Regions from separate parts of the Dyadobacter helix genome, predicted to be linked through region 1. Evidence: riboswitches for the same ligand, from Rfam matches in the RefSeq annotation. Region 1 holds a riboswitch; the other holds the start of a gene.

The links. A riboswitch is a leader RNA that binds a small molecule or an ion and turns the genes downstream of it on or off. The one in region 1 is predicted to bind cobalamin.
Region 2: it holds a riboswitch for cobalamin, as region 1 does, so the genes downstream of both, metE (5-methyltetrahydropteroyltriglutamate--homocysteine S-methyltransferase) here and KOE27_RS25145 (TonB-dependent receptor plug domain-containing protein) in region 1, are expected to answer to the same signal.

The regions. Positions count from the first base shown of each region.
Region 1 covers NZ_CAJRAF010000002.1:4,146,935-4,157,937, reverse strand. The annotation lists gene KOE27_RS25150 (YncE family protein) at 1-841, opposite strand, end outside; gene KOE27_RS25145 (TonB-dependent receptor plug domain-containing protein) at 896-2,764, opposite strand; cobalamin riboswitch at 2,891-3,092, opposite strand; gene KOE27_RS25140 (DMT family transporter) at 3,172-4,116, shown strand; gene KOE27_RS25135 (thioredoxin family protein) at 4,232-4,786, shown strand; gene KOE27_RS25130 (hypothetical protein) at 5,103-5,285, shown strand; gene KOE27_RS25125 (hypothetical protein) at 5,480-5,782, shown strand; gene prfA (peptide chain release factor 1) at 5,855-6,928, opposite strand; gene KOE27_RS25115 (hypothetical protein) at 7,127-7,705, shown strand; gene KOE27_RS25110 (aldo/keto reductase) at 7,719-8,594, opposite strand; gene KOE27_RS25105 (hypothetical protein) at 8,675-9,148, opposite strand; gene KOE27_RS25100 (single-stranded DNA-binding protein) at 9,288-9,623, shown strand; gene KOE27_RS25095 (xylulokinase) at 9,691-11,003, opposite strand, start outside.
Region 2 covers NZ_CAJRAF010000004.1:647,586-658,588, forward strand. The annotation lists gene KOE27_RS28395 (methylenetetrahydrofolate reductase) at 1-663, opposite strand, end outside; gene metE (5-methyltetrahydropteroyltriglutamate--homocysteine S-methyltransferase) at 998-3,298, opposite strand; cobalamin riboswitch at 3,445-3,633, opposite strand; gene KOE27_RS28405 (alpha/beta hydrolase) at 3,959-5,044, shown strand; gene KOE27_RS28410 (hypothetical protein) at 5,189-5,680, opposite strand; gene KOE27_RS28415 (cytochrome-c peroxidase) at 5,696-6,727, opposite strand; gene KOE27_RS28420 (MbnP family protein) at 6,750-7,535, opposite strand; gene KOE27_RS28425 (hypothetical protein) at 7,789-8,166, opposite strand; gene KOE27_RS28430 (hypothetical protein) at 8,201-9,109, opposite strand; gene KOE27_RS28435 (cytochrome-c peroxidase) at 9,121-10,215, opposite strand; gene KOE27_RS28440 (MbnP family protein) at 10,236-11,003, opposite strand, start outside.

The DNA.
Region 1 (11,003 bases):
CATCATAATAAGAAAGAACAAAGAAAATCGTCTTCTTGTCAGTTCCAAACACAAAATTACCGGCAGATTTTGTCGCATTCTCTCCTATCTTTAAAGTAGTTTCCACAGCATAGGTAACCGGGTCAATTTTGCTGGCCTCAATTCCTGCCCCAACCCATAACTTCCCGTTAGCGTCAATCCCGATGGGTGACGGCGCTCCACCTGGAGTGGATATGGTTTTCACGATCTGATCCGAACTGGTATTGATTACGTTAAGTGCCTTACCTCCGCCATAAGAAACTGTTCCTACAAAAACTTTACCCTCGTGAAGTACCATATTTTCGGGACCGCCCAGAATATCAATTTTTTTAATAACCTTGTTGGTAGCTAAATCAATCACAGCCACATATCCCGTACGATAGGTATAATCGGCATTTGTTCCCCAGCATGATACATATGCCTTGGCACTGCTGATTGCTATTACTCTGCGGGGATTTTCTATATCCGGTGTTCCTATTGTAGCCACTTTTTTAAACGTATTAGCCTCCACAATTTCCACTTTGTCCAAACCTGCCGCCGAGTTGTCAACCAGAATGAGCCCATTATTGCCTGCCACGGCATAACCCTGAACACCTCCTTTTAATTCCAAACCGTTAACTGCCTTAAAAATATCGTCATCTGCCGGCCCCCCTTCTCTTGAGAAATAAGAAATACTGCCGTTGTTTTGGGTAAAATTACCTTCATTTATCACAAACACCCCCTGAGCATAGTCCCCCTTGGGCGCTGGATCACTTTGGTTACATGACCACACTGTAAGAGATACCGCTGTTGCTGTTAAAATCCTGAATAATTGTTTTTTCATTGTTCTTAAAAGATTGGTAAAATTGTAAAGCCAGCACGATCTCCGGCGCATTAATCATATTTTTTTGACTGCATTTCCTTTAAATGACACCACGAGGCTCAGGGCAAAACTTCTTCCGGGCATGGCATTGTTACGGACATTAAGATAAAACGTATCCAGAAGATTATTAACCTGCCCTTGTACCATAAAATGTATTTGCCTGGTTGTAAAAGTAGTTTCTGCTGAAAGATTCACCAAGCCATAACCATCCAGTGACCTCAAATGATCAAAAGTAGTGTACCGCCTGCTGATAGCCTGCAACTGACCGGTAATTTTCGTCTTTTTGTACTGTACGGACGCGCTTAAATTTCCGTTATGCATCGGCACAAATACCAGCTGCTTTCCAATGACGTCAGCAGAATAAGCATCATATGCCTTTTCCTGGGTACTTTTGGTGTATGCGTAACCCATCTGCAAGCTTGTTCTCCATGCCACCGCCTGCAAAGTCCAGCTGGCCTGTGCTTCAATACCCCGTGCCAGAACCTGCTGCAGATTCTCAACACGGTAATTTTTTGCCGGATTCCAGTAAGTCCAGTTGCTGACGCGGTTATGGTAAACAGTCAGGGAGGTAGTCAAAATATTGCGGTCATTGATGAGATACCTGTCGTCAAGTCCTACTTCCTTGTTCCAGCCGGTTTCTGGACGGATGTCGGGATTCCCCAGCGCTTTCCAGTACCGTTCATTTAAGGTAGGTACACGGTAACTTCTGGAAACGGTACCCCTCGCTTTCAGGGTATAATCTGCCAGTTTTATTAATAAAAAATCTCCTCCGAAGGACGGAGTAATCGGCGGACTGTATTTAGTGATGAAAGCCTGCCGAAGGTTTACTGCCACCGCCAACCTGGAAGACGCCTGCAAACGGGTCAGCAAAAATACGTCACCGCGGTTCTCAGAAACGGACGGCCTTTCGTATCCGGCGATCCGCGCAAGGTAATGGGTGAATTCACCTCCGGCACGTACGTTCACATAATTACCGGAATCACCAATATTCCGTCTGAATTCATACTCTCCCCTGCCAGCAAGCCTGTCGGTAACCGCGTGATCAAGCAACGCATAATTCCCTTTTCCATAATCAATAACATCCCGCACCCAGGAGGTACGGAACGAAAAATCTCCGGTGTGGTATCTGATCATGGCTCGGTAAGCTGTTGTCCGTGTCAGCTCACGACCGGCGGTATCTCCGGGCGTCAGGGTAAGCTTGTTGTCGGTAAGCCAGATATGTGCCGATAACTCATGATCCTTTTCTGATTTAAAAATCAGGTCCTGTACAATACCTTTTTGAAAAGTTTCGGAATGTAAAACCGGTATACTTTGCCTTTCTGAATAAGGAAAACGATTCATCATACGATAATTGTATGCAGCTGTTTTCCCCGCAAAAGTCCATCCCCTTTTCAAATGTGAAAAATAATGGCCTGATAACTGGGTCTGATTGTTCCGGAAACTCTCGTGCCGGCGCCCAACCGAAAAACCATAGGATAAAGGAGCAGGGCCACTTTCAAGCAGGATGCTCCCTCCCACGGCATCTGAGCCAACCAGGCTCGCCGCCGAACCATACAGAACGGATAGCTGTTCAAAACCGGCCACCGGTATGGTCGAAAAATCTGTCTGCCCCAGGCTGGCGGAATTAATGTTGACGCCATTCCAGAGTACCGCGGTGTGATTCGAAGATGTTCCTCTGAAGGCAACGGTACTCAACTGTCCGGGCCCGTAGTTCCTGAAAGCGAGGGAGCTATTTTGTAAAAGCAATTCTGTAATATTCTGAAACCTGAACCGCTGAATAATGGATGAATCGATTTTCTGCACCCTCAGCCCCGCCATATATTTGTGGGGAGTAAAACCTTTCACTGTCACAGGATCCAGAAAAACAGTATCTTTTTGTGCCATTAATCCAAAGGCCGGAAACAGGAAAACCAACGTACAAAGAAAAGTACGCCGAACCCGACCAAACCCGCAATAAAACACCGACTGAACCATAACACAACTGTTAATCAATGCCTTTCCACCGAAAGCAGTGCAACAAAATGATTGGCAGGTCTCCTGGCTCGTCGTATTGATTTTGCGCCTTCCCATCCATGCCGGACAGTGGCCTGAAGTTTAAAATCAACCTTTTAAGACTTACAGTTGCGGGGACAGCTCCCGGATCTACGGGATTCCCTATTAAGCCATTGGACTGTACATCACAGCCTCAGGCACCAAAACGGCACAAAGGTAATTAATTTGGAATCGTTTCTGCATGGCATTTGCAAAACTGCATCATTTTAAAATAATATCTTTGTATAAAAATCCTTGCTTTGATTTCCACAGTAACAAATCGTTTCGCAATACCTGCCTCGCAAAAAGGAATATTTCTGATGCTTGGCGCCGCTTTTTTCTTCTCGCTTACCTCAGCTCTTTCCAAATGGCTCGGAAAAGATTTCCATACTGTTCAGCTTGTTTTTTTCAGAAATATAGTCGGTGTGGTGTTCGTATATGCAAGTATCAGGAAACGTCCGTTTGAACAAAAAGGTGGCGGAAAATTGGGATTGCTGGTATTCAGGGGAATTGTGGGTACATTATCGTTATACATGCTCTTTTATGCGATCCAGGTATTAGGGCTGGGCAGAGCTTCTACCTACCAGTATACCTATCCTATTTTCCTTGCATTGTTTTCATGGCTGTTAATAGGAGAAAAACTAACACCCAAGGAATGGAGCGCTATTTTTATTGGTTTTGTAGGAATTCTTTTTGTTTTCCGGCCCGACCTTTCGGTTTCTCTTAAAGACAATGCCCTCGGACTGGGCAATGCCTTACTCACAGCCGTTTCCTATCTTTCCATTCGTCAGCTTGGCCAGGTTTACGATACCCGCGCCATCATCCTGTCATTCATGCTGAGCGGGATATTGATGCCCATACTATCGATGGTTGCAGGTACCTATTTTCCAATACCCGCTCTTAATTTCCTGTTGGGCACTTTTCGCTGGCCGGTTGAGACGTCCCAATGGGCTGGTTTTCTGGCCCTGGGTTTAGCCGCGCTGATCGGCCAAAGAATGCTTACTCAGTCTTTCACGTATGACAAGGCGGGCAGAGTAGCCGCTGTGGGATATTCCAACATCCTTTTTTCTTCAATCCTCGGATTTATAATGGGCGAAGCCATTCCCTCCCTGTCCATGCTCACCGGTATGGTGCTGATCATTGTCGGCGGAATACTGATATCCGCGGCTAAAAATAAAACTGAAAAAGCAGAACCTACGCTTTAATTCCGGATACCTGGTTCGCTGTCATTTTTCTGTATTAAAATTGATAAGGTATGCCGTTATTGATTCCGAAACTAATACGCCATATAAACTTGTTCAGAAAGAAATTCATTTCGGTATGAAGAAACTAATTTTCCCGGCATTTCTTTTTGCTTCCTGTATGCTGGCATTAACAGGCTTCCGGTCTGATGCAGATGTTCCGAAAAATGCAGCTATCCAATGGCTGACAATAGAGCAGGCTTATGCAAAAATGCAGCTGGAACCGCGCAAAATTTTGATTGATGTATATACCGACTGGTGTGGCTGGTGCAAGGTAATGGACCGCGAAACTTTTAAAAATCCGAAAGTGGCCCAATATATAAACGAAAAATTTTACGCCGTCAAGTTCAATGCGGAGCAAACCAAGCCCGTCATTCTGGGGAACCTAAAATTTGAATACCTTCCCGAAAACAGGGTTCACCAGCTTGCTTTGTCTCTGACGAACAATCAGCCCAGCTACCCTACCACAGTTTTCCTGGACGATCAATTTCAGATGATCCAGCCCTTACCCGGTTATATGAAGGCAAGAGAATTTCATGAAGTGATTACTTTCTTCGGAGAAAATTATCATAAAAAAGAAGCTTTCGAAGATTATAAAACGAAAATTTACCCAACTCTTTTTGCTGTGAGATAGCTGTATGGAAAAGAGAGAGGCGGTCTTTTAATTTTTGGTGGTTTTGTAAAAACCCCTTTAAACGTCAACAATGGCTTTAATGAAATAAATGTATTTTTCGCTGGCATTATATTACAGTGCCTAAATAGCGCCCAGTAAACTCTTATCAGGTCATTTTTTTATTGAAATAAAAATCCCTCATGTGCATACAACTGGACACTCCAAGTTTATTTTTCGGCTATATCCAGACTATTTCCAGGGCATCATTTAATTTCTCATTGACTTTTTGCACTACATTTGTACTTTCTCTGTTCTGATAGAAAAAAGGTAATTTCTCATGAGTAAGCTAACCAAATACGAAAGCCTCGAACAGCTGAAAGCCAACGCAAAAACCAATACGGTTAGCGCTGACGTATTAAGGGATCTTCAGGAAAAATTCGAGGGCCTTGTCTATTTTCTTAGGGGTGACGATGTAAAAGGAAAATCCCTTGCTACAAACAAAAGCCATTCGTTAAGGTAGTGTCTCAGCATGAATATCTATGAGACCCTGGTTAATATCGCTACCGCATTAAAAAAACACGATGTCCGATAGTCGGCGGACTAGCTGTGGGTTATCACGGGTATTTCAGGCAAACGATAGGAAGAAATGGCGAATATGTAGATAAGCCCGATATAGATATCTGATACAGCCCATCTTACGATAACTACTTCCATTTGCTTGATGCCTTAGAAGATCTTCAAATTGACGTAAAAAAGCATAAGGCCGAAAATCCCCCAAAGCCCGAATTCTTCCAGTATGATCTGCAGGACTGTACGTTCGACCTTCTGCCAAAACTAAACACTCCGGCAAAATTCATCGAGGCCTACATGAGAAGGGAAGTATTTACCAGAAACGGGGTTGAAATTTCGGTGATAGGCTACAACGACCTGATCAAACACAAGCTGGCGCTTGGTAGACCAAAGGATTTGGAAGATATTGAGAATTTAAAAAGGATTAAACCTCCCGGTATATCATAAAAAAGCGTGACTTTCGCCACGCCTAATATGAATTAGCCAAGACTTGATTTGTCTTATAAATATTTTTGAAACTTACACAGTCTCTCCCTCCTGCATACGCTCCGCGTTTTCGGCGATACGCAGTTGCTCTATAAAATCTCCGATGTCTCCTTCCATCACCGCAGGAAGATTGTAAACGGTGTAACCAATACGATGATCCGTGATGCGGCTCTGAGGGTAGTTGTAGGTCCTGATCTTGTCCGAACGGTCACCGCTTCCTACCATAGATTTACGCTGCGAGCTGATGGCATCGTTGTGTTTCTTCAGTTCAATTTCATAAAGGCGTGACCGCAACACACTCAAAGCCCGGTCTTTGTTTTTCAGCTGCGACCGCTCATCCTGGCAGCTCACAACAAGCCCGGAAGGAATGTGGGTGAGCCTCACGGCGGAGTATGTGGTGTTAACAGACTGTCCGCCAGCACCTGACGACTGGAAGGTATCAACCCTTACATCATTCATGTTGATCTGCACATCCACCTCTTCCGCTTCAGGCAACACCGCCACCGACGCGGCCGAGGTATGTATACGCCCCTGAGATTCGGTCTGCGGAACACGCTGAACGCGGTGTACGCCTGATTCAAATTTCATCTTACCATATACGTCCTCTCCCTCCACTTTACAGATAATTTCCTTATACCCGCCGTTGGTACCTTCCGTAAAATCCATGATAGACGACCGCCAGCCCATTTTTTCAAAAAAACGCTGGTACATCCTGAAAAGGTCACCGGCAAAAATAGCGGCTTCATCGCCACCAGTTCCTCCTCTTACCTCCAGGATTATATTCCGGCTATCATTAGGATCTTTGGGGATCAGCAGTTCTTTGATCGTCTGTTCCAGTTCTTCCAGTTTCGGGTTAAGATCATCCAGCTCTTCTTTTGCCATTTCACGCAGTTCCTCATCCTTTTCAGTAGCAATGAGCTCCTTGGTGCCTGCTATATCTTTCTGTAACTTCTGTAATTTCTCATACTGCTCCACAATACGGCCTAGCTCCTTGTACTCCTTGCTGATCTTGGAATATCTACTGGAGTCAGAAACAATTTCTGGCTGTATAATCTGCTGGGAAACTTCTTCAAACCGCTCTTTTATGGCTTCTAACTTATCTTTCATGATGCACTGGTATCTATTACCCAACTTGTTCGGGGCACAAAGATACGGAATATTCGGTTGCTATGTCAATGCGCACGATTGTTCCACTTTGGGCTTCCTGCTGACATTTCCGCCAATGTTTAAGCCCGAAAAAAATTGATTAATCAATTTCCGTTTGTTGCTTTGCATATCCATTTCCAATGCTGTACCGATCTTGTTATGAAAAACCTTATCCTCCTACTGACTTTTTCTACTGTCTTTTTAAGCTGTAATTCCAAACGGCTCGACAATACCAAAGAGCTTTCAAAGGAAATAAAGGCAAGCCAGATCAAACGTGTAACCAATACCCAGCTGATCTACACGGTGGATGAATGGGGTAAAAAAATATCCCAGATCGCCCAAAAAGCGCTTGAGAAGGAAATTACGGCCTTTCCGGACAAAGCAGGTGAAGTTTGCAAAAACCCGGAAACAATCCCCGTGCTGGCCGCTCTGCGAAAAGAATACGGCGTGGCGATACACCTGCTCACCGAGGCAGATACTGCCAGTAAAATACTATTCCCCAAAGAAAAGGAGCTCTTGCAGGCATACCTTTACAGCGCCAAAAACAACCCGACAAGTAAAGATAATATCCAGCAGCTTAACGATTCGCTGCTGGTATACAACACTCCCGTACCAGGAGACAATGTCATTTGCAAGGCCTGCGCGGTATCTCAAAAAACCGGCTTCGCGCTCTGGAGACTACTGTTTGACAAAAAACAGATTATCCGGAAACTGGATGCAAAGCAGCTGAAAGAATAAATCCTGACAACGGTTATCTCACGGCAAACTGGTAGATCTCATACCAGTCCTGACGTTCCAGTTTAATGTCTGATGCGCTCGCTGCATTGCGGATCCGGCTTTCCGCCATGGAACCAATGATGGGTAATGTCCCTAGTTTCATAAGCCAGGCAACCGCCATTTGCTCAATGTTAGCATTATATTTCTTACCGATGCTTTCAAGTTTGGCCCTCAGCAGCACAATTTTTTCGTCTGTCCCATTCAGGATTTTCCCTCCTGCAAGTGGTGCCCAGGCCAGTGGTTTGCTATAGCTCTGCTTGATGAAGTCGATCCGGCCGTCTTCGATAGCTGACGTATTCATCAGATTCAGTTCGATATGGTTGGTCACGATCGGCAACCTCAGGTAGGACGCCAGTAACTGGTGCTGAAAAACCGAAAAATTGGTGACCCCGATATGCCGTGCCTTGCCCGACTTCACGATTTCCGCCAGTGCACCGGCGGTTTCCTCGGGATCGGCCAGGAAATCACTTTGTTGTAACAGAAAAATATCCAGATAATCGGTTTTCAGCCTCTTCAACGAACCGTCAATGCTGTTAACAATGTGGTCCCTGGAAGTGTCAAAATAATTAAAATGCCCGTTTTCCGATTTCCTTATCCCGCATTTACTGAACAATACAAGATCCTGCCGATTGAACGATTTACGTTGAATGAGCTTACCGAAATGCTCTTCCACTGCAAAATTTCCGTAAACATCTGCGTGGTCAAAAGTATTAATACCCAGTTCCAGACACAGATTAACCGTTTTTTCAATTTTGGCGGTGGTTTCCGATCCTTCGTCCGTCCATCTCCAGAAACCATATATTGCTTCCGAAACTTTGGGACCGGAATCGCTCAGACTAACTCTTTTCATCACGTGGTTGTTTGTATTGAAATGCAAAAATACTTTTATTTTAAAAACGGCAATGTACTGATCTGTTTTACCTGTGGCAATTAGCTATCAGCCTTGCCGTAATCCTTGGAGCCGGACAGCTGTTTTTCCAGCCTGTTATCTTTTACGATCAGGTAAAAGTCGTTTTCAAGTTCGAGATAGCCGTAGTCGTAAACAAAATGATAAATACTTCCCTTCTGCGTGGGACGCACGCTGGTGAGGAGGTTAAAGTCAAATCCTTTGGTGATCAAAAAACTCTTGCTGGTACGGGCCTTTTCCTCCGGGCATAACTCTTCCAGAATTCTGCGATTTCTGCGGAGCTGGTTATTGATATTCCTGATAAGATTATGTGAATCGGAATTGAGCCGGTTGTTATAGCTGTTCCGGCACATGTCAGAACAGAATTTCTTGTCGACCCGCCCCATCAGCGGCTTATCGCATTCCAGACAATTCTTCATAAGTGTTTCATTTTTAGTTTCGGAAGTGTAAATCCATGCAATATAATCAATTCCCTCCTTGGTTGATAGCCCTTCCATTTACCATTTGTAAACGCTTACAAATGCTTATAGGTGACTGTAAATGATTATTAACCGAGGAATGCAAATCAAACCTTTCACCTTTGTCAGGCCGGTTTGCATCGGACTTATCAACATTCACCTATAAACAAAAACGGACATGAACGCAGTTAAATTAATCGGAAACGTGGGACGCGAAATTAATGTGAAAGATTTCGGTACCGGTAAAGTGGCAACCTTTTCTCTGGCCACCAATGAAACCTATTTAAACAAAAACAAAGAAGAGGTAAAAAACACAGCCTGGCACAATATCGTAGCCTGGGGCCAGCTGGCCGAACGCTGCGAAAAGTTTCTTGAGAGAGGGAAAATGGTATCTGTTGAAGGGAGGCTCAGCTACAGGCAGTATCAGAACAAAGAGAATCAGACGGTGCGTATGGTCGAAATCGTAGCCTTCAAAGTGGAGGAAGCAAAAAAAACGCAGGATTCAAAAGCATGAGTGCTGATCTTGTATACCAGAGAAGCCGTTAAGTGTTGTTTTCAAAACTTAACGGCTTCATATCTTGCTATTCGGGCATTGCAGCTTTCCAGTCGGCATAAGCATTACGGGTAGCGTCAATCAGCTGTGTGTCCGGCTCAATGGTTTTAACGGCGGACAGGCCTACAAACGCCTCTTCCCTGGTTTTATAATAGCCGAGTCCAAAACCGGCCGCCCTGGCCGCACCCTGCGCGCCATCGGTATTGTATAACTCTACACTGGCCCCCGAAACATTGGCAAATGTTTCCCTGAAAACCGGGCTTAAAAACATATTGGCTTCCCCGGCACGGATATTTTTGAGAGATACCCCGACCGTCTCCATAATTTCCATTCCATAATAAAGGGCGAAAACAATCCCCTCCTGAGCTGCACGCGTCCAATGGCTCAATCCGTGCCTGCTGAACTGTAACCCCTGGAAAGTAGCCCCTGGATCACGGTTTTCCAGCATCCGTTCCGCTCCGTTTCCGAAAGGATAACATAACAGCCCGTCGGAACCAACCGGGGCTTGTGAGCCTATCTGGTTCATATCAGGGTAAGACAGGCTTCCCTGTAAAAGAATATTCCTTAGCCAGCCGTTGAGACTTCCCGTACCGTTAACACAAAGTAATACCCCATAACGGGCTGCGTCGGCGATCGGGTTTACGTGGAGAAAAGTATTCACGCGGGACTGTGGGTCAAATTTGATTTGTTCGCTTACCCCGTACACCACACCTGAAGTACCAGCAGTTGCCGCCACCTCGCCCGGCTCCAGTACATTAAGCGAAAAAGCATTATTGGGCTGATCACCTGCACGGTATGTAATGGGTATCCTTGCCTTGAGCCCCAGTACGGACGCAGCCTCGGCGGTAAGTCTTCCCTGCTCCGAAAACGACGGCAATACCTCCGGAAGCAGATCGGGTGAAAAGCCAAAATAATCAAAAAGAAAAGCAGCGGGTTTTTCACCAACAAAATCCCAGAAAATCCCTTCGGACAACCCGGATGGTGTTGTTACGATATCCCCGGTCATCCGCGCCGCCAGGTAATCTCCCGGCAACATGAATTTATAAACTTTGGCAAAAACATCAGGCTCGTTTTGTTTTACCCAGGCCAGCTTGGAAGCAGTAAAATTTCCTGGAGAATTGAGCAGGTGCGGCAGAACATACGCTTCACCCAAAGCTTCCATGGCCTTGTTACCCACTTCAACTGCCCGGCTGTCACACCAGATGATCGACGGCCGCAGCACATTCAGGTCCTTGTCGACCACAACCAGCCCATGCATCTGATACGAGATACCTATTGCACCTACCGCATCCGGCGAAACACCCGATTTTTGCATGACGGCCTTGGCAGCCAGGCAGGCAT
Region 2 (11,003 bases), on a different contig from region 1:
CGACCCGCAGGTGCTGATTGTGAATATGATGGTCGGAGGAGCGATCTGTCTCTTTTCACAGGTGGCGGCCAGGTCTGCTACCACCTGTTTGGCATATTCCAAATCAAAAACACATTGGGATATAAAATAAGATACCCCGCTGCTCATCTTGTCCAGTATCCTGATATCCTCGTCTTGTAGTACTTTGTGCCGTTCCGGGATGGTCACTGCACCAATGACGGATGTTTCCTGATGTCTTTCCCAGATCTGATAGGCTTCCGGAAGACTGGTTTTGACAGGAAAGTCAGGTGCCGGTACACCAACAAAAACAGGATAAAAGCTCTGCTCATGTAGCTGTTCCAGCCAGTCGGTGAGTTCCTCAGACGAAAATTTTCCAGCCGGACGGTAAATGATCTTCGGAATGCCTAGACCACCCAGATACTCCGACGCAAACGTCAGGGGATCCAGGGCATTGATAAATGGAAACGGCCTTTCCTCCGTGGTCCGCGCCGACTCGTCCTGAACATCATATACAATCAGCGCGTCAATATCCAATAAAGACAAGCGCTCGGTAGTTCTCTCTGCAATTTCCGCAACGCGTTCGGCGGCAGTAGCGGCCTTGGGCGGAGTGATACCATAAAGCAACACCCCCGATTCTCTTGATTTGATCTTTTGTATGAACATTTTTGTATTTAAAATCGGGCCTCAGGCCACCATTTTCATTTCTTAAAAGCTATCCGCACAACGGATCGGATCATCGTCTGCTCCTTCGTTTGCCTGTGCTTTTACTCCCTTGCATCCATCCCAGGGTTTGAAAAAAAGCACCGGGTAATTCTATGGTCTTTCCCCAATCCTTTTCCCGTAATCCCTGATGTTATCGGGCAGTACGTTCCCGTTTCCAGGGCAAAATTATTTCCTTTTTTATAATATCAATACCCGCAGTACATCATAAATAAAAACAGGCAAATTTCTTACCCCCAAGGACGGTCCAAATTGTCCGCCCTTGGGGGGTAGTTGATTACGCATTTACTGCAATCTGTTCACGAGCTTGCCGGGCAGCCGCCACCATATTTTCAAGGGCTGCTTTGGTTTCGGGCCATTTGCGCGTTTTCAAACCGCAGTCGGGATTCACCCACAGGTTTTCGGCCGGCAGCAGATCCGCCGCTCTTCCCAAGAGGGATGTCATTTCTTCCGTGCCCGGTACGCGCGGCGAGTGGATGTCATACACCCCCGGACCTATTTCGTTCGGATATTCAAAATGGGCAAATGCCTGCAGCAATTCCATTTGCGAACGGGACGTTTCAATCGTGATGACGTCGGCATCCATCGCAGCAATGTGCTCTATTATGTCATTAAACTCACTGTAACACATATGGGTATGTATCTGTGTGCGGTCCTGCACACCTCCTGCCGTAATCCTGAAAGCCTTTACGGCCCAATCCAAATAATGTGGACGCCTGGCCTTCCGTAAAGGTAACCCCTCCCGTATCGCCGCTTCATCGATCTGAATCATCCCGATGCCCGCCTGCTCCAGTGCGAGTACCTCGTCATGAACAGCAAATGCGATCTGATTCGTAGTCACTTCTCTGGGCTGGTCGTCGCGCACGAAGGACCACTGCAGGATCGTCACCGGGCCAGTCAGCATACCCTTCATGGGCCTGTCCGTCTGCGCGGCAGCAAAGGTACTCCATCGTACGGTCATATCCTTCGGACGGCTTATGTCGCCATAAATCACCGGCGGCTTTACACAACGACTACCATAACTCTGTACCCAGCCATTTTTGGTAAAAAGGAACCCTTCGAGCTGCTCTCCAAAATATTCCACCATATCGTTCCGTTCAAATTCTCCATGCACAAGAACATCCAGCCCAATCTCTTCCTGCCAGCGAATGGCATCAATGGTAGCCTGCTCGATGGATTTCTCATATTGCTCAACCGTCAGATCTCCTTTTTTGAATCTGGCACGCAGTTGGCGTATATCATCCGTTTGCGGGAATGAGCCAATCGTGGTGGTCGGGAAGGAAGGAAGGTGAAAGCGTTCACGCTGGATGCGCTGCCGGACGGGAAAAGCACTCGCACGGGTTGCATCCGCTTCCGTAAGGGCCGCCACACGGTCCTTTACGGCTTGCCTGTGTACCTTTTGTGAAGTACGCCTGCTTTCAATCGCTTTCCGGTTAGCCTCAAGTAACGTATTGTTTCCTTCTAAGATCTGCCTCAGCGCATCGACTTCCCCGAGTTTCTGCCTGGCAAATGCCATCCAGTTTTTGATTTCAGGGTCCAGAGCGGTTTCCAGGTCAAGATCAATCGGACTATGTAACAGTGAGCATGATGGTGCTACGATCACCCGCTTTGCTCCCAGCTTCTCCACCGCCCTATAGATCAGGCTTAATGATTTTTCGTAATCGTTCTTCCATACATTACGTCCGTCAACCACACCCAGCGACAATAAAAGCCCATCCGGAACCAACGCCAGGACTTCATCCAACTGCTCCGGCCCGCGTACCAGATCAATATGCAAAGCTTCAACAGGCAAGTTCACGGCCAAAGAAGTATTGTCCAGCAAAGCTTCAAAATAAGTAGCAACCATCAGTCTGACCCCGCCGACCTGTCCCGCAATAGCCCGATAGGCAGCTTCAAATGCTTCTTCTTCCTTTTTTGAAAGATCAAGTGCAAGGCAGGGCTCATCCAGCTGTATCCATTCCGCACCCAAAGCGCCCAGGCGGTTGAGGATTTCGATGTATACGGGAATCAGTTTTTCGAGAAGATCGATACGTTCAAAACCCTGTTCCTTTTCCTTACCAAGGAGCAGGTAACTTACCGGCCCCACCAGCACAGGCTTTGCCTTTTGGCCAAGCAGCCTTCGGGCGGTGGTATATTCAGCAAAGATATTTTCATTGTAAATACTGAATTCCTGCTGGGCTGTAAACTCCGGGACAATGTAATGATAGTTGGTATCCAGCCACTTGGTCATTTCCATGGCCGTGATATCCAGGCCGTTTCTCTGGTAGCCACGCGCCATCGCAAAGTAAAGATCCGTTTCCGCATGGTCACCGTCCTGTGCAAGCACCGGTGCGTAACGCTGAGGTATCACCCCCAGCAAAAGGCTTGTGTCCAGTACATGATCATAAAAACTGAAATCATTGCAGGGGATGATGTCAATACCTGCATTCAGCTGTGTCAGCCAGTTCTCTTCTTTGATCTTCTGTGCAACGCGATGTAATTCCGTCAGGGCCATCTTACCCGCCCAATATTGCTCACATGCTTTTTTTAGTTCTCTTTGTTCGCCTATCCGTGGATAGCCCAGGTTTTGTGTTAACATTTCGTCGGTTTATTTTGATAAAATAGTTTAAAAGTGCATTGCAGAATGTAACAATGCTTCGAGAAATGGCATACTGAGACAGCGACAACCGCCCCGGAGAGGCTGTCGAAAATATAATCAGGCTCGTGTTTTATTACGCGAAAACATTGTCTGTCCGGTAGCAGGCAGGTATCCTGACTTGTAACCTGGCGTCCGCCGTTCCTGGCCCGAAGACCATTGGACACATTGGGACGACAGTGAATAGGTTACTTACAGTTGCGCGACAGCTCGTGATTTGCACACGATTCCCCTTTTCATTCCGACTTTCATCGAAAACCTGTTCCGGTAATTATGGAAAAGAACGACTCCGTATTTTTAAAGTATATAAGATTAAATATCTGCACAAAAGTATATTATAGTAAATTAATATCTATAAAATATAATAATATTAGATTATTTTTAATTTAATTAACAATAAAATAGATAATAAATCTTTTAAGCAATAAATTTTAGGACACGAATAGATGAAAATTCTACCGGCCCGTATACACTAAAGTCCTCCACTCGGCTACATCAATCTAAAGCTGCATTTGCTCAATTAAAAAGGGTATTTCGTCAATCTGTTTTCCGGTAATACCTGGGTTCGGACTTACTTTGCTTACCAAAATCCAGGGAGAAACCATGATAACAATCCGCCGTGCATTATTTTTCGTTTTATTATTAGCCATGATCAGGGAAACCCGGGCTCAAAACAGTCCGGGTGCCCATCCTGCCAGAACGGGCAAATTGGTTACAGCAACGATAACCTCAAAAATCCTTCAGGAAAATCGTATCGGCATCAGCACCGATCGTAAAATCAAGATATACCTCCCTCCCGGCTACGAAAACTCGGGGCGGTATTATCCTGTGGTTTATTTTCTCCATAGTATCTTTTCTAACAATGACGTACTGATGGAAGATGGAAAGGTCACCACCCTCATTGACCGCGCCTGGATGCACGCAGTAATCGGTGAATTCATTTTTGTAGTACCCGATTACCGTACTGCCACCACCGGCAGCTTATATGACAATTCACCCGTGAGCGGCCGGTGGCTTGACTATACCACGGAGGAAGTGATACCTTATGTCGATCAAAAATTCAGGACCATGGCGCGAAAAGAGAACCGGGCTGTGGTCGGTGAATTCATGGGAGGAAGAGGTGCCCTGAAACTGGCCATGACACGCCCGGATATTTTTAGTGTGGTATATGCGCTCAACCCCGTTGCTACAGGGATGGGCAAAATACCATGGAGTTATACGCAGATCGACTGGAAGAAATTGCATACTTCCACCACCTATCCCGACAACAGCCTGGACGGTATTTCGCAAATTTTTCTGATGGTGAGCCAGACCTACCTGCCCAATTTAAATCGGCCGCCCTATTATTGCGACTTTTTTATGGAGCCGGACAATGGCAAATTCAAACCGAACGTGGTAAACATGATCAAAGCGCAACGTGGCTTTTCCATTGGTGAGACCATTTACGACTATGCTGATCAACTGAAATCCCTCAAGGGAGTCGCTTTAGACTGGGCACGGTTTGATCCGATCCACGCACACATCGATTCTAACCGCGAACTTTCCAGAAAGCTGGAAGATTTGGGAATTGCGCATGAAGCGGAAGAATACAGCGGCGCTCCATTTGAAAAAACCTGGCTCGACGACGGAAGGTTTTATTTGCGGGTATTGCCTTTTTTGGCCAGAAAAATGGATTTTGGTACCAGATAAGCAGGTTTTAGCCAAAGATAAAACAGTAGGCCGCGAAAAAAAAAGAGTATATACGTATGGCCTGATAGCACACATACGAAAAAGCACAGGAGCAGATACCGCCTGTGCTTTATGTACTATTAACAAGTTTACTTTAAATTACTTTTATTGTTTTATATATTTCTTTACAAAGTTTTCTGAAGCAGCCATAGAACGCCGCATCTGGCCACGCACCGCCTGGATACTGCTTTTCTGCTCCGCAAGATATTTTTCTCCCATACTTACATCGAGCTTTTCCAGTGTGTCTGCTTTATACTGATGCATCCAGTCCATCATGGATTTGTCAGCCGCTTCCAATTGTCCGACCAGTACCTGTGCCTGCAGCATTTGTGACTTGTACTGCGGATCTGCCTTTAGCGTTAACAGGCTGTCCATCATCTTTATATGGGATTTGAGCTGCTGTTGCAGGTCCATCATCTCGCCCATTCTGGGCATGATACTGTCGTGAATGGCCATCAACTCCTGTTCCTGAGGGTTCCGATGCCCCGCATGGCTGGTATCTTCATGGCTTTCGTGAGTGGAATGCTCTTCCTTATGTTCACTTTGGCACGCGATGAACAGCGTAATTAAAGTAAGTCCTATCAGATATTTTTTCATTCAATGATCATTTTGTTAAAAATTTGATGGCTTCTGATGCTCTGGATCCCGCACAAACTCCTGATCTGTAATGGTATACAGAAATGCAACAACCTGTTTCTTCTGCTCGCCGGTCAGTTCCATACCAGAGGCAGGGATCAGTTTATCGAGCGTTGCTGAATTCTTCACCCCTGTGGAATAATGTTCCAGCACATCTTCCAGTGTGGCAAACCGGCCGTCGTGCATGTAGGGGGCGGTAAAAGCAAGGTTACGCAGGGAAGGCGTTTTAAATTTACCCAAGTCGGAAACATCATAACTGATGCGGTAGCGTCCCAAGAAGAGCCCCTCGTGGGAGGTATCCGAAAAGTCCGCATCCAGTCCATTGTTATGATACCCCTGATCCGTAAACAGCTCTCCTGCATGACAGCCCTGGCATTTCTGGCGAACCAGTTCCAGCCCGCTGAGCTCGTCGGCAGTCAGGGATCCTCCTGGTTTATTCAAGCGGAAACGATCATATCTGGAGTCAGCAGAAATAAGGGAACGCTGAAATTGCGCCAATGCCTTCGCTACATTTTGTGAACTGACCGGGCCATCAAAAGCATTTTGAAAACCGGATACATAGGCCGGTACCGCGTTAAGCTCGTCCATGAGTTCATATAGGTCCTGCCCCATCTCGTCGTGCGCGGTCAGCGGACCAAAAACCTGGGATTCCAGGTTGGTGGCCCCTCCGTCCCAAAACAACCCGTTAGTTGCCCAAGCCAGATTAAAGAGGGCAGGTGTATGACGAAGCAGGGCACTACCAGAAACCCCGGCAGTACTCAACCGGGCCCCGTCAGTAAATGCCCGCTGCGGATCATGACAGGTTGCACAGGAAACTTTATTATTAGCCGATAACCTGACATCATAAAACAGCATCCTGCCGAGCGCGATACCTTCCCGACTCATCGGGTTACCGGTATCAAAGACTGGTTGCGGAAAATGAACCGGAGCCTCAAAAGTGTAAGGCTCTGGTTCAATTTCTGATTTGCTGCAGGAGCTCAGAAGTACCACCGCAGCCATTATTGTCATATTTTTGATATCAACCGGCATTTTATTTCACTTCCGTCCCGAACGCGATTGCTTTGGTTCCGTAATTGGTAGCTACGGCGGACATCAGAGGGGCCGTCATGGCGTTGATCGTCGGGTTTTGCATTACATCTACCCCGTCAAAGATCTTGCTAACATCCACATTCAGCACCACTCCCTTAGCACTTACAGAATTAACCGGTGCAGGAAGATCGATACTCAGCGTTTTGTAATTGGCATTCAGCCCGGTTTCAGTTGTAAACTTTTTGGTGTCGCTGCCTTGTTTCACAGTACCGCCCACTGAGCTGAAAATGTAGCTGGAATGCCACATCCAGGCAATGTTACTCATTCCGTTGCCGATCGAAAGCTCTCCCGACTGGAGGCTCAGGTTATCGTTATGCTGGGAATCCACCCCGATCGAAAATTTAACCGTTTTGTAATCACCGGCCGGAATATCCTTTAAAAGGACCGTTTCACGTTTTTTTGCAGGATATATCATTTTATCATTGATCACCCCGGAAAGGTCCAGATCTCCCACTTCTTCGATCAGATAATAGGAATCGGGCACCTTATACTCAGCCCCTTTGGCGTCCACCAGGATCACATTGCTGACCCAATAGCGAAGCTTTGTAAAGTTGTAGGTCTGGCTGCCGATGGTGAAATCCTTGTTGAGTGCAAAATCGGAAGCGCCAACCCGTGCGTCAAAGGTAAGCTCCATGTCTCCCGCAGCTGGTGTTACGGTATCTGCATCATCGTCAGAACAAGAAGTAAAAAGGGCCGCAGCCAATGCGAAAATGAAAATACGTTTCATATATTCTTTAATTTTAAAAGCAAAATTGATTGATACTGAATTTTTTATAAAAATTTTATCCGATTCAACTATGGCCTGTTACAGGAAAACTACCAACCCTAGATATAACAGATCGGTCATCAGAAAGCCGTTTACCGTAGCCTGGAAAACACGGCTCCCACCCATTGCCATGCGCATGACTATTCATCCCTGGGAGGCAGAGATAACCCGTATGACATGATCAGCAGCTGACAGGCTTTGAAGAAATGCAGCATTACCACCAGGGTGGTTGCAGGATATCGTTAATGGGGGATGTGTACACCCGAAGCAGATAAAAGAAACGCAGCAGGCAGGTAACCGTAAAAACCTGATTGGGAAAGGTAAACCCATGAGACGCTACGAAGAAGAGCTGTGCAATCGGCATGTTTTCTACACGCTCCGTGGTTTCCTTGTCCTTTTTGTTCTGCTGCTCTTTGAGTTTTTTAGCCAGATAACACTTGCCGTTACAGTTCAGTGTGGGCTTGTCGCGGTTTTCACAGAGTACTCTGGCTATGTAAGCCCGGTTGATGTTAAAATAAGCAACTGTTCCCCACGGACTCAGCGTGGGTAGCATTACGGCAAAAAGCAGTATGTATGCTAAAACAGATCGCATGAAATTGTGCTAAGGCGGATACTAAAATAACCGATCAGAATAAAAATCCAAGTTGTACCAACACTCTCTCCTTGGCAATGACATGCCCGGAAGAGCTTTTTTGGGCAAGCGGTTTCTGACCGTTCACACCCAGTGTCCAGCGATTAGAAAAAAAAGTAACCCCTGCTGTACCATTCAAAAGTCTCCCGCCTGTTATTTCCAGAATTTCGCCGTCTTTTTTGCCATGTTCTGCGTTTTCGGCATACACACCAACGCTGGGCGTAATGGATATAGCGCCGATCTTAAAGGAACGGTATAGGTCTATGGTACCAAACAATTGATCGCCAAACTTGTAATTTTGGGAATTGGTAGTATTAAACTTACGTGAGACATTGGTAGCCAGTCCCCATTGATTCAGATTCACCGTGTAAAAGGCGTTCAGGATAAAATCTGTGCTTCCGGTGCCCAACTGAAAATTGGCATTGGCAACTTCCAGGGTATTGTTTTCATCAAATTTAAACTTACCCGTGGGCAATTTGATTCCACCGCCTACCATCAGTGTGTGCGTAATAGCACCGGAACTCTCCTTGTCCATTAAAGTATTTAGAATATTATAGTTGGCCAGAACAGTGATATCGCCCAGTCCATTCTGTTTTTTTACATCAGCCGATGTAACCTGACGGTCAACGCGGTAAGGCACAAATGCCATAACCTGCACCCTTTTGATCGGGAAAAATCTGGCGTATACTTCACCCAGATTGAAATGTTCCTGGGTACGGAGTACTTTACTGTCTGGGTGGGTTACAAAGTTAAGCCTTTGGTAACGTACCCCGATCAGTGATTTGTTGGATTGTGGCAGCAGCCCGAAGTAAGAACCACTGTTTGCACAGCCGCAAATATCGCAGGCCATTGAAATATGGGCTGCGCAAATGAAAGAGAGTAATAATCTGTATTTAATTTTCATAGGAATTTCAATTAGAAAGCAGTTCCGATACCCGGATCCGACAGTTTAGCTTCGCGAATGAATTGTTCGTCCGACAGCGTTTTTAAGAAAGCAATAAGTGCCTGCTTTTCGGTTGCAGTTAAGGCTATACCTGTTTTTCCATTTTGCTGAATAAGCAACGGATCCAGCGTAGTGAGTTTTTGAACACTGTCGGTATAGTGATCCAGTACTTCTTCCAGCGAATGGTAGCGGCCATCATGCATATACGGGCCGGTCAAGCCTACGTTGCGAAGGCTTGGTACCTTAAATTTATAATGATCCGCCTCATTCCCCGTGATTGCCCCTCGTCCCAGGTCATTGTTCATCATGGGCGCCAGGCCATTGTTCCTGAAGCTATGGTCGGTGAACAGCACTCCGGCATGGCACGAGCTGCAATTTTTCTGGAATAACACCAACCCCTCCTTCTCCTGGGTGTTGAGTGCTGCGGCATCTCCCGCCCTGTAATAATCGTATTTTGAACCGGCCGAAACCATTGTCACCATAAACTGAGATAACGCTTTCATCATACGCTCGGAGTTGATTTCATCCGTTCCAAAAGCTGCTTTGAACATTTTGGGATAGTCCACCGGAATTTTTGATGCGGGATTGGGTGTTTTCCTCAGCTTGTCCAGCACATTGGTTACCTTCTCATCCATTTCAACAGGATTTTCAATCGGATTGAAAGGAAAAAGGTCCAGGTCGTGCACACCGCCATCCCAGAAAAAGGAATCACTCCATGCCATGTTCTGTACAGCCGGGGAATTACGTACCCCCAGCCGATCGTCCACACCATGGCTTAGCTCGTGACCGTGATGTGTAAAGGCAGCCTGTTGCTGGTGACAAGTACCGCACCCTACCTGGTTGGTTCGGGACAGTATGCCGTCATAGAAAAGAAACCTTCCTAGCTCCACACCCTCTTCCGTCAACGGGTTGCGAGAGAGGTCATATACCGGGTCGGGAAACCCAGCCGGCTTGGTCCAGGTGAGAGGCGTCGGTCCGGTTTTGACTGGCTCAGGCTCCTTCTCGTCATTCTTTTGACAACCCAAGGCTATGACCAGTAAAGTCAGAAATAAGACCGTTTTATTCATTTCAGTACAACAGGTAAGAATCAATGAATATGGTCCAGGGTGAACATATTGACATAATTGTTTGCAATCTGCTGCGATTTTTCCGGCTGCCCTCCCATGATGCTGTTATATTCAGCGATTTTGATGTTAGTACCCGGGCCATTAAACACTTTCAGCACATCCACTAAAAAATGGACTTCGGGTACTTCACTTGCAGTAACTCCTGCCTTCAGCGAGCCGAAGTTTACTTTCACGACTCTTGTGTTATTGACTGTTTTTTCGTTGTAGCCCCCAAAGAGCCCGATATGATAATAAAATTTACCGTTCACCGGATTTCCCTTTGGCGAGGTACCTTCCAGTTTCAGAAAAATGTATCCCGAGTTCCAGGCCCAATACATACCGTCGTCCGCCATGGATCCCGAAGGATCCAATACTCCTTGCCGTTTCTCAATCGGGGCGGTATTACGGGCGCTGTCCACACCTACCATAAATTCGGCAGCGGTGTAATCCCCCAGCGGAATATTATTTAATGTTACAAATTGTGAAGTTTTGGTATCCTCCTTGATGAGAAAGTAACTGGAATCCTGCGGAACTGTAAATACGGTACCATCAGCCTTGGTAAGTTTGATGTTGGATATGAAATAATTGAACTTCGTTACCACAAAGTCCTCGCCAGATGCATTCTGATAGGTTACCCCGTTCAATACCAGATTTTTATCTCCGACAACATTGTCAAACTCCAGACGAATCTGACCACCTTCCGCCGCTGGATCCGGCGATATTCCTGAATCGGAACAGGAATGCAATGA